3 regions of the Vibrio sp. TRT 29B02 genome follow, and region 3 is predicted to be linked to each of the others. Evidence: riboswitches for the same ligand, from Rfam matches in the RefSeq annotation. Region 3 holds a riboswitch; each other region holds the start of a gene.

Region 1 (3,278 bases), on a different contig from region 3:
GGTCGTACTCATCCGCCTAGAAAGCAGCTTATTGACTGCCCAATCAAATCGGGGAACAGCAGCATAAACCGCCGCAACGAATACAACAGAGCCGACTAAATCGATAGGCCTATGCATACCTAACCACAATCGACTATAGGCAACAGCGACAGCCCAACAACCGAGTAAAGCCGCAAGTGTGTAGCGTTTATTGCTAACAAAGATACCACCAAAAAACGCTAAACAAATCGCCGCAAAAATCGTGTGTCCTGATGGAAATGAGTAGTCTTTTTCGCCCTGCCAGTGACGGGTTCTCCACTCGGTGACTTGTTGCGAAATCTCATCTATCACTTGAGATTTTTGCAAGGAGTCTAGTTTGTAGAAGTGTTCTGGTTTGGGGATGAGTAACTGATGCGCGAGCAACTCGGTGTATGGGCGTGGGCTTTCGGTCAAATGCTTTAAGCCCGTTTTAGCAGCAAAACCGATCACCAGAATAATCGCTAGTTGCACCATTTTATTAATGAATTCTGGATGGTTGCCTATTATTCGCCAAGTGATAAACACCAAAAGCGATAGTGAAAACAAAAAACCTGAAGAACCCGCAGAGTCAGTCAGTACGGTGAAAACTATCCCAGTAAAGTCATTCACTTCACTGAGTAGATCAATATGACTCACAATTAACGACATCGGCGCGATAACCAGCAAAAATGCCACAAGCAGCACCAGACCATCACGCTTATTTTTCAACAGATTTTTCACGATATAGATTCACAGCAGCACAAGAGGAGAAGGAATAGTAGTTTACTTCACTGGCAGAAATTATCAGTTCAATGTCAAATTGGTGAAAGTTAACTCACCTCCACCAATCCGATCACGCTTTGGGACTTTATCACTCATGCGGCTAGCGAACATTGACATGACCACAGAAGAAATGGTTTACAGGGCCATGTCCTTGCCCCACTTTAAGCTGATCTGCGTGAGAGATGGCTTGAGAGATATACTGTTTGCCGAGATACACCGCCTTATGTAGGCGATGACCCTGAGCTAAATAAGAGGCAATCGCTGATGAGAGAGTACACCCCGTGCCATGGGTATTTTTGGTTTCAATTCGTTTGGCGCTCAACACTTCGCTGCTGTTTTGCTCAATCAACAGATCGCTACTCTTATCAGTTTTCTTCAAGTGGCCACCTTTGAGTAATACCGCTTTAGCGCCTAGCGCTTTGAGTGCATCGATCGTCTCCGTCATCTGGCTTTCATTGTGAGGAATATCCCTCCCAGTCAAAGCGGCACATTCAGGCAAGTTCGGGGTAATCAAGTCCGCTAAAGGAAGGAGCTGCTGTTTCAATGTTTCGACCGCCGATTGGGCTAATAATGGGTCACCACTGGTTGCAACCATGACCGGATCCACCACTAAATACTTGGGTTGATAGTAACGAATTTTTCTCGCGACCATCGCGATGATATCAGCGTCCGCGAGCATTCCAACTTTGACAGCAACCACATTAAGATCGGAGAAAACAGCATCGAGTTGGCTCTCAATATGTTCGACAGGGATAGGATGAATGGCACTAACACCGAGTGTATTTTGCGAGGTAACCGCCGTAATGACTGAACAGGCATAACTGCCCGTCGCGGATATCGCCTTAATGTCGGCTTGGATACCAGCACCACCACCGCTATCTGAGCCGGCAATAGTGAGTACAATAGGTGGTGTGTCTTGAGAGTGTGGCATTTTGGCTCCTACAACAAGACGTACAAGAACCTATGGCGATGAGCAGAGAGAGCTCAATGAGCCGATTTCTCCATCGAATGCCAGTATGACGACCGAACGGTCGATATACATATAGTTCCCTACGCCAGTGCTAACTGAATCAGGTTCAACGGGTCTCGCTTTGCGATCTCAGCCTTAATCCTATTGGGCAGGCTCCCCGACTATTGGTCACAAATCATAACAATAAACTTTCACCGATTACATCAATTATTTATCCGTCAGATGGAGGGGGCGTCCATTGTGAACTATAGTAGTTTAGCTCACGTGAATAAGGAGAGAATTATGAGCCAGGAGGCACTACTATCTCGTTTGAACGAGCTACCAAGGATTCAAAAAATTCTTCAAGAACTGCTAGACATGGTGACCAAAGACGACGTCGACTTCAGACTTCTTGCCAATAAAATTGCCACCGATCAGGTCTTGAGCGCACGCTTACTCAGATTAGCCAACTCTGCGCATTTTGGCGGTAACAAAACGATATCCTCAGTCAACGAGGCACTGGTTCGCGTTGGTACTGCACCGGTGAGGACGTTAGTTGTGGTTTCAGTGCTGTCAGGGGTATTTCCTAAGCTACCAACCTTAGATATCAGTAAATACTGGGAAGAGACGTTTGAAGTTTCCATTATTGCCAGTAAGATCGCCAATGTGACCGATATGGATGGAGACGAAGCTTTTACCACAGGTATCTTGCACAATATCGGTGAACTGATGATCCATGCGCTGGTTCCAGAACAGGCCAAAATCATCACCGCTCGGGTAGAAGCAGGAGAAAATGCCATCGCAGTTCAGGAAGAAATTCTTGATATCACTGCGCCAACATTAGGAGCGAAGTTAGCCAAGAGCTGGCACTTCCCAGATGTCATGATCGACGCCATCGCCAATTTTGACCAACCACGCGATGCAGAGATTTCACCTAAAATGGCCACCACCTTACACTTTGCCCGTTCGATTCATCGCGATTGGGACAAGTTAGAAAGTGATGAGGGCAAGAGCCGATATCTTGCCGAGCATCCCGACTCACGCTTGCTCAATATCTCCACGTCATTTGCCTCGACCATAGATCAATTTCGCGGCAATGGAAAAGCGTTAGCGATAGAGCTCAACGCAGCGTAAATCGTACGGCGAGCCTAGGCTCGCTTCCCCTACCAAAACAATGTGTTATCACCTAAACTAGGTTAGATAATTTTTTGTTATGGACCGTATTGATGCTAAACCCTTCTTGGCTAAAAACATTTGTCACTTTGGTTGATACCGGCCACTTCACCAAAACCGCAGAAAAACTGTTTATGACGCAACCCGGTGTCAGTCAGCATATCAAAAAACTAGAACACATCTGCGGACATGCGTTAATCGAAAGACACAACAAAACATTTGTCGTCACAGAAGCGGGAAGGACAGTCTATGACTACGCCAACCAACTAGAATCTGAACAAAAAAAGATGTTGAGTTCACTTAGCCAAGACGATCCGTACAGTGGTCTGGTGTCTGTCTCTTGTTCGGGTTCACTGGCGTTACTGCTCTACCCTCA
Region 2 (3,278 bases), on a different contig from region 3:
CGTCTGGAACTGAAAGGTGAAGTGAACGGTGTGACCGTCTACGACGATTTTGCTCATCATCCTACCGCAATTGAACTTACCCTAGGTGGATTACGTAACAAGGTCGGCAAAGAGAAAATTATTGCGGTATTGGAACCGCGCAGCGCAACGATGAAACGTGGTGTTCATAAGGAAACCTTAGCGGCATCATTGGCAACCGCTGACGAAGTGTTTCTTTACCAGCCTGACAACATTGATTGGTCGGTGGAAGATGTAGCCAATCAGTGCCACCAACCTGCCCAAGTGAGCGCACAGATTGATGAACTTGTGGAGAAGATCGTGACGAGTGCGAAAGCGGGTGATCACATTCTTGTGATGAGCAATGGTGGCTTTGAAGGTATTCACACTAAGCTGGTGGATAAACTGGCTCAATAACGTAGTTTTAAAGAATGAACAAACAACATAAAGCCATCACTTTAGCTTTTACTGGAGCATCCGGTGCGCCTTACGGATTGCGGCTGTTAGAGTGCTTACTTGCTGCGGACTATCAAGTTTATCTGCTGATTTCGTCTGCCGCTCGTGTGGTTCTCGCTACCGAGCATGATCTGAAATTGCCCGCTCACCCTGAAGCGACACAGCAAGCGTTGGTTGACCATTTTAAATGTGCCCGAGAAAAACTGGTTGTCTGCGGCAAGGATGACTGGTTTTCTCCTGTTGCTTCGGGATCTGCGGCACCAAAACAGATGGTAGTGTGTCCTTGCTCAGCCGGTAGTGTAGCCGCGATTGCACATGGGATGTCGGATAATCTAATCGAGCGAGCAGCGGATGTGGTGATGAAGGAGCGTGGACAGCTTCTTTTGGTGGTGAGGGAGACTCCGTTTTCGACTCTTCATTTGGAAAACATGCTCAAATTGTCGCAGATGGGTGTCACGATTATGCCTGCGGCTCCAGGTTTTTATCATCAACCCAATTCGATAGAAGATCTTGTCGATTTTATGGTCGCACGTATTTTAGATCATCTTGGCATTGAGCAGGGCTTGGTACCGCGTTGGGGATATGACCAACGTAGTTAAGAGTTCTTCTCATCAACTCTAGCTATTGAGTCACATAACTATTACAATTTGTCCGTTACTCATCGGGGAGCGATAGAGGCCATTTATATTGGACTCAGCTGAGATCGAGCTTTGCTCGGGACCCGTGTACCTGAACCAGATAATGCTGGCGTAGGAATTGAGTCTGGACATCCTTAACCACATTGTCCCTCAAGCCTGTGCCGCTCATACAAGGAGAGAGCGAGCAGTGAAAACCACTCTAAATACCATTTCAATCAGTACTCTGGCTGTTGTTAGCCTAACGTCCTTTTCTGCTCTTGCAGCAGACAAAACCTTGACTGTTTACACTTACGATTCCTTCGCCGCAGATTGGGGTCCAGGCCCTACGGTAGAAAAAGCATTCGAAGCACAGTGTGGCTGTGACGTTAATTTTGTCGCGTTAGATGATGGTGTATCGATACTAAATCGCTTACGTCTAGAAGGGGAAAACAGCAAAGCGGACATCGTTTTGGGGTTAGACAACAATTTAATGGCAGAAGCGAAGAAAACGGGTTTGCTTAGCCAACATAATGTCGATACCAGTGCTGTGACTCTGCCGAATGGCTGGGATGACAAGACCTTTGTTCCTTATGACTTTGGCTATTTTGCTTTTGTTTACAACAAGGAAAGATTGGCGAATCCACCTACGAGCTTGAAAGAGTTGGTTGAATCTCGTGAAGATCTTAAAGTTATCTACCAAGACCCACGTACTTCAACGCCGGGACAAGGTTTAATGTTATGGATGAAGTCCGTCTACGGTGATGACGTTTCTCAGGCATGGCAAAAGTTAGCGAAAAAAACCGTTACCGTAACCAAAGGCTGGTCAGAAGCGTACTCGATGTTCCTTGAGGGTGAATCTGATTTGGTTCTTTCGTACACCACTTCACCTGCTTATCATTTGATTGCTGAGAACGACGCGAAATTTGCGGCAGCAGACTTCGCTGAAGGTCATTACACTCAAGTGGAAGTGGCAGCCAAAGTTAAGGGTTCAAAAAACGAACAGCTTGCTGATGAGTTTATGAATTTTATCCTCAGTGACGGTTTCCAATCGGCGATGCCAACGGGTAACTGGATGTATCCAGTAACGGGAGTTGCATTACCGAAAGGTTTTGAGACTCTGACAGTACCAAGCAAAGCTCTCGGTTTTAGTGCTGATGAAGTGGCGGATAATCGCAAGTCATGGATTCGTGAGTGGCAAAGCGCATTAACTTTCTAAGGTTGTCTTTTGCGTAACATTCCCAAAATAGGCATTTGGGTCGCGATATTTATCGCGGCCTTTGTTATTTCTGCCTTAGGTGCATTGCTGGTCAATGCGCCAACTCTCGATGTGAGTCATGTTTGGAGTGATCCTTACTATCGTCATGTTACCAAGTTCAGCTTCTACCAGTCATTCCTTTCGACTGTGATCAGTGTAGGTTTGGCGATTCCTGTGGCGCACGCGCTCTCGCGTCGACAGTTCCTAGGCAAAGCGTTATTACTCAAGCTGTTTGCGACCACGCTCGTTTTACCTGTGCTGGTTGGTGTTTTTGGGCTACTGGCTATTTATGGTAATAGTGGTTTAGTGGCTCAGTTATTTACCAGTTTAGACAGTAAACTCCCATTTTCGATTTATGGGTTGAATGGTATTTTGCTTGCCCATGTGTTCTTTAATCTTCCTTACGCAACCCGTCTGTTATTACAAGCTTTAGATTCGATTCCTCAGCAACAGCATAAGCTTTGTGCTCACCTCGGGATGGGGCACTGGGACAAATTTCGTTGGGTTGAATGGCCCCGTATTCGACAACAGCTCCCACATGTCAGTGGTTTGGTCTTTATGCTTTGCTTTACGAGTTTTGCAACAGTAATGGCATTAGGGGGAGGCCCAAAATCAACCACTATTGAGCTTGCCATTTATCAAGCGATTAAATTTGATTTTGACTTACAGGCCGGTGCTCTGCTGGCGATCTGGCAGATGATGTTGTGTGGTGTTATGGCTTTGGCTATTCAACGCTTAGCTAAACCTATGGCGGTGACGCCAGGTAGCCAGTCTAGATATGTCTATCTATGTAAAGACACTCGGGCATCTAAGTGTTGGGACTGGGGGTGGATATGTGCTGCGATGTTACTTGTTTTGCCTCCGTTACTGATGGTGGTGTTGAGTGGTCTCAATCAGCAGGCGCTAGAGATATTTAGCGATGGCCGTTTTTGGTTGGCGTTATGGGCATCGGT
Region 3 (3,278 bases):
CAAAAAAACGCGCGTGTTGGGAGTTCGAATCTCTCCACCCCTGCCATAATTAAGAAGGCTCTAGTCGAAAGACTAGGGCCTTTTTGCATTCTCAGCCCTTTCTGTTCTTCCGGCTTGTACGCTAATTGGGTCTCGGGATGAGCTGGGTAATTATGTCTATGATTAGAACGCTCTATAAGCTATCTCAGCATAAGATTAGACCCGGAATGAGGGTTGATATCACCTTTATCGCTCCAGCGGCTGGAGAGCGCATTTTTGTGCGTCAGATGAAAGGGCCTTTTCCATTTCCTCTCTGTTCCTTTTCGGTGATCGAATCTGATCTGCCTGATCAGTCAGTGATTCCCGTTATTCCCTTGAATCCAATTCCTAAGCTTGATCTTAATAATGCAGAGTTAATTGATTTTGTATTTGAGTGGGAGGGTATGAGCAAAGATAATATTCCAGCTCCATTAGTGACACCTGTAACCTTTTAAATTTCAAACTTTGTTTGATTTAAGATGCTATGAATTTTGGTCGATTATTTATCGATGATCGATACAATATCAACCAGAAAATAGTTTTTGGGGGAGTTATGGGTCAGCTTTCTATTCTTGGTTTTATCGCAGTGGGGGGTGCCTTTGGTGCTTGTTCGCGTTATTTGATATCTGAGTTATGTATCATGCTGTTTGGTCGAGGCTTTCCATACGGTACGCTAACCGTTAATGTGGTGGGTTCTTTTATAATGGGCTTGCTGATTGCAGCGTTTGAGAACGAGCTTCTTGCACCAGAGCCATGGAGACAGATTATCGGTCTTGGCTTCTTAGGTGCCTTGACTACGTTTTCTACTTTTTCGATGGATAACGTTTTACTCATGCAGCAAGGCGCATTTTTCAAGATGGGACTGAACGTGTTGCTCAATGTCGCGTTGAGTATCTCTGCTGCTTGGGTAGGATTTCATCTACTGGTCAAAAGTTCGTAGTGATTTTTTGTTCATTTTTTTAACAATTTTTGTACAGGTCGGCTTGGTTTAACCAAGCCGATTTTATATACTCGCTTTACTTGTCGGAGTGCCATAAGGCTGAGACCGTTAATTCGGGATCCGTTGAACCTGATCAGATTAGTATCTGCGAAGGGAACAAGAGAAGATACCTTAACCAGTATCAAACTGGTTAATATCAAATATCGATTCTGTAAACAGTCATACTTTTAGCACTGTTTTCGATACCTCTTGTCGCATCTTTCCGCCAAGCATTTTTATCCAAAATCTTTTTATCTAGAATAACAAGCAAGGAAAAATGCTATGTCGAGTCGCAAACAAGCGAGACTGGAAGCTAAACAATTCATCGATACGTTGTCTGTTCAACCGTATCCTAATTCACAAAAAGTGTACGTAGAGGGCACTCGTCCTGACATTCAGGTCCCTATGCGAGAAATCACGCTGTCTGATAGTCTAATCGGTGGCACTAAAGAATCCCCCATCTTTGAGCCTAATGAACCTGTACGCGTCTATGACACTTCCGGTGTCTATACCGATCCAAACCACAAAATAGATCTGTATAACGGACTCCCTAAGCTTAGAGAAACTTGGATTGAAGAGCGTAGCGATACTGAAATTCTTGACGATGTCAGTTCGATTTACACTAAGCAGCGATTGGCAGACGAAACGTTAGATGACCTTCGTTACGGCAATCTACCAAGAGTTCGACGCGCTAAAGTCGGTCACTGTGTGACTCAACTGCACTACGCCCGTAAAGGATTAATTACTCCTGAGATGGAGTACATCGCTTTGCGCGAGAATATGGGACGCGCCAAGTATCGTGATGAAGTGCTTAATCAACAACATCCTGGTCAAAGTTTCGGTGCCAACTTGCCCAAAGACATTACCGCTGAGTTTGTTCGTAATGAAGTTGCTCATGGACGCGCAATAATCCCATCTAATATCAACCATCCAGAGTCTGAACCTATGATTATTGGCCGAAACTTTCTAGTTAAGGTCAACGCTAATATCGGCAATTCATCGGTTACATCGTCTATCGAGGAGGAGGTTGAGAAGTTGGTGTGGGCCACTCGTTGGGGGGGCGATACGGTTATGGATCTCTCAACAGGGCGCAATATACACGAAACACGAGAGTGGATATTGCGTAACAGTCCAGTGCCAATTGGTACGGTTCCTATGTATCAGGCTCTTGAAAAAGTGAACGGTATTGCCGAAAACCTTAACTGGGAGGTGATGCGTGATACGCTAATCGAACAAGCGGAGCAAGGTGTTGATTACTTTACTATTCATGCCGGACTTCTTCTTCGATATGTGCCAATGACGGCCAAACGAGTAACAGGTATCGTTTCGCGGGGCGGTTCCATTATTGCCAAATGGTGTTTAGCTCATCATCAAGAAAGCTTCCTCTACACGAACTTTAGCGAGATATGCGAGATCTGCGCGAAGTATGATGTCGCACTATCGTTAGGTGATGGTCTTCGCCCAGGCTCAGTTGCTGATGCTAATGATGAAGCTCAGTTTGCTGAGCTACGCACGCTTGGTGAACTCACCAAGATAGCTTGGGAATACGATGTTCAGGTCATTATTGAGGGGCCAGGCCATGTCCCAATGCATATGATCAAGGAGAATATGGATCAGCAGCTAGAACACTGTCATGAAGCCCCTTTTTATACACTTGGTCCGCTCACAACTGATATTGCTCCAGGCTACGACCACATTACCTCTGGTATTGGAGCTGCGATGATAGGTTGGTATGGCTGCGCAATGCTTTGTTATGTGACGCCAAAAGAGCATCTTGGTTTGCCTAACAAAGAAGATGTTAAAACCGGGATGATTACCTACAAGCTTGCTGCACATGCGGCAGATTTAGCGAAAGGGCATCCTGGTGCCCAGGTTCGTGATAATGCTTTGTCAAAAGCTCGCTTTGAGTTCCGTTGGGAGGATCAATTTAACCTAGCGCTAGACCCAGATACAGCGCGTGCTTTCCACGATGAGACTCTGCCACAAGAGTCGGGCAAAGTTGCTCATTTCTGTTCAATGTGTGGTCCTAAGTTCTGTTCTATGAAGATCTCACAGGAAGTTCGTGAGTATGCTAAAGACACCGAACAGGTGGCAGCAGATCAAGCTATATCGATAAAAATGCTCGATGACCCGCTGGAAGGAATGCGTCAAAAATCGGCAGAATTTCGTTCTACAGGTTCAGAGTTGTACCATCCTGCTGTTCAGCCAGAGGTAGCAGAGTAGTGATGAAAATCCTTATACCTGCGTCATGTATTGCAATGACGGGGAATGTTCAGCAATG

What was found. A riboswitch is a leader RNA that binds a small molecule or an ion and turns the genes downstream of it on or off. The one in region 3 is predicted to bind thiamine pyrophosphate.
Region 1: it holds a riboswitch for thiamine pyrophosphate, as region 3 does, so the genes downstream of both, thiD (bifunctional hydroxymethylpyrimidine kinase/phosphomethylpyrimidine kinase) here and thiC (phosphomethylpyrimidine synthase ThiC) in region 3, are expected to answer to the same signal.
Region 2: it holds a riboswitch for thiamine pyrophosphate, as region 3 does, so the genes downstream of both, thiB (thiamine ABC transporter substrate binding subunit) here and thiC (phosphomethylpyrimidine synthase ThiC) in region 3, are expected to answer to the same signal.

The regions. Positions count from the first base shown of each region.
Region 1 is NZ_JBNJOJ010000025.1:27,527-30,804, reverse strand. It holds gene ACQEXT_RS15240 (phosphatase PAP2 family protein) at 1-738, opposite strand, end outside; gene thiD (bifunctional hydroxymethylpyrimidine kinase/phosphomethylpyrimidine kinase) at 881-1,711, opposite strand; TPP riboswitch at 1,811-1,920, opposite strand; gene ACQEXT_RS15230 (HDOD domain-containing protein) at 2,033-2,863, shown strand; gene ACQEXT_RS15225 (LysR family transcriptional regulator) at 2,956-3,278, shown strand, end outside.
Region 2 is NZ_JBNJOJ010000014.1:84,187-87,464, reverse strand. It holds gene mpl (UDP-N-acetylmuramate:L-alanyl-gamma-D-glutamyl-meso-diaminopimelate ligase) at 1-414, shown strand, start outside; gene ACQEXT_RS10670 (flavin prenyltransferase UbiX) at 429-1,052, shown strand; TPP riboswitch at 1,106-1,226, shown strand; gene thiB (thiamine ABC transporter substrate binding subunit) at 1,279-2,286, shown strand; gene thiP (thiamine/thiamine pyrophosphate ABC transporter permease ThiP) at 2,296-3,278, shown strand, end outside.
Region 3 is NZ_JBNJOJ010000033.1:2-3,279, forward strand. It holds partial or broken gene ACQEXT_RS17555 (multicopper oxidase family protein) at 141-458, shown strand; gene crcB (fluoride efflux transporter CrcB) at 572-958, shown strand; TPP riboswitch at 1,033-1,131, shown strand; gene thiC (phosphomethylpyrimidine synthase ThiC) at 1,280-3,220, shown strand; gene ACQEXT_RS17570 (thiamine phosphate synthase) at 3,220-3,278, shown strand, end outside.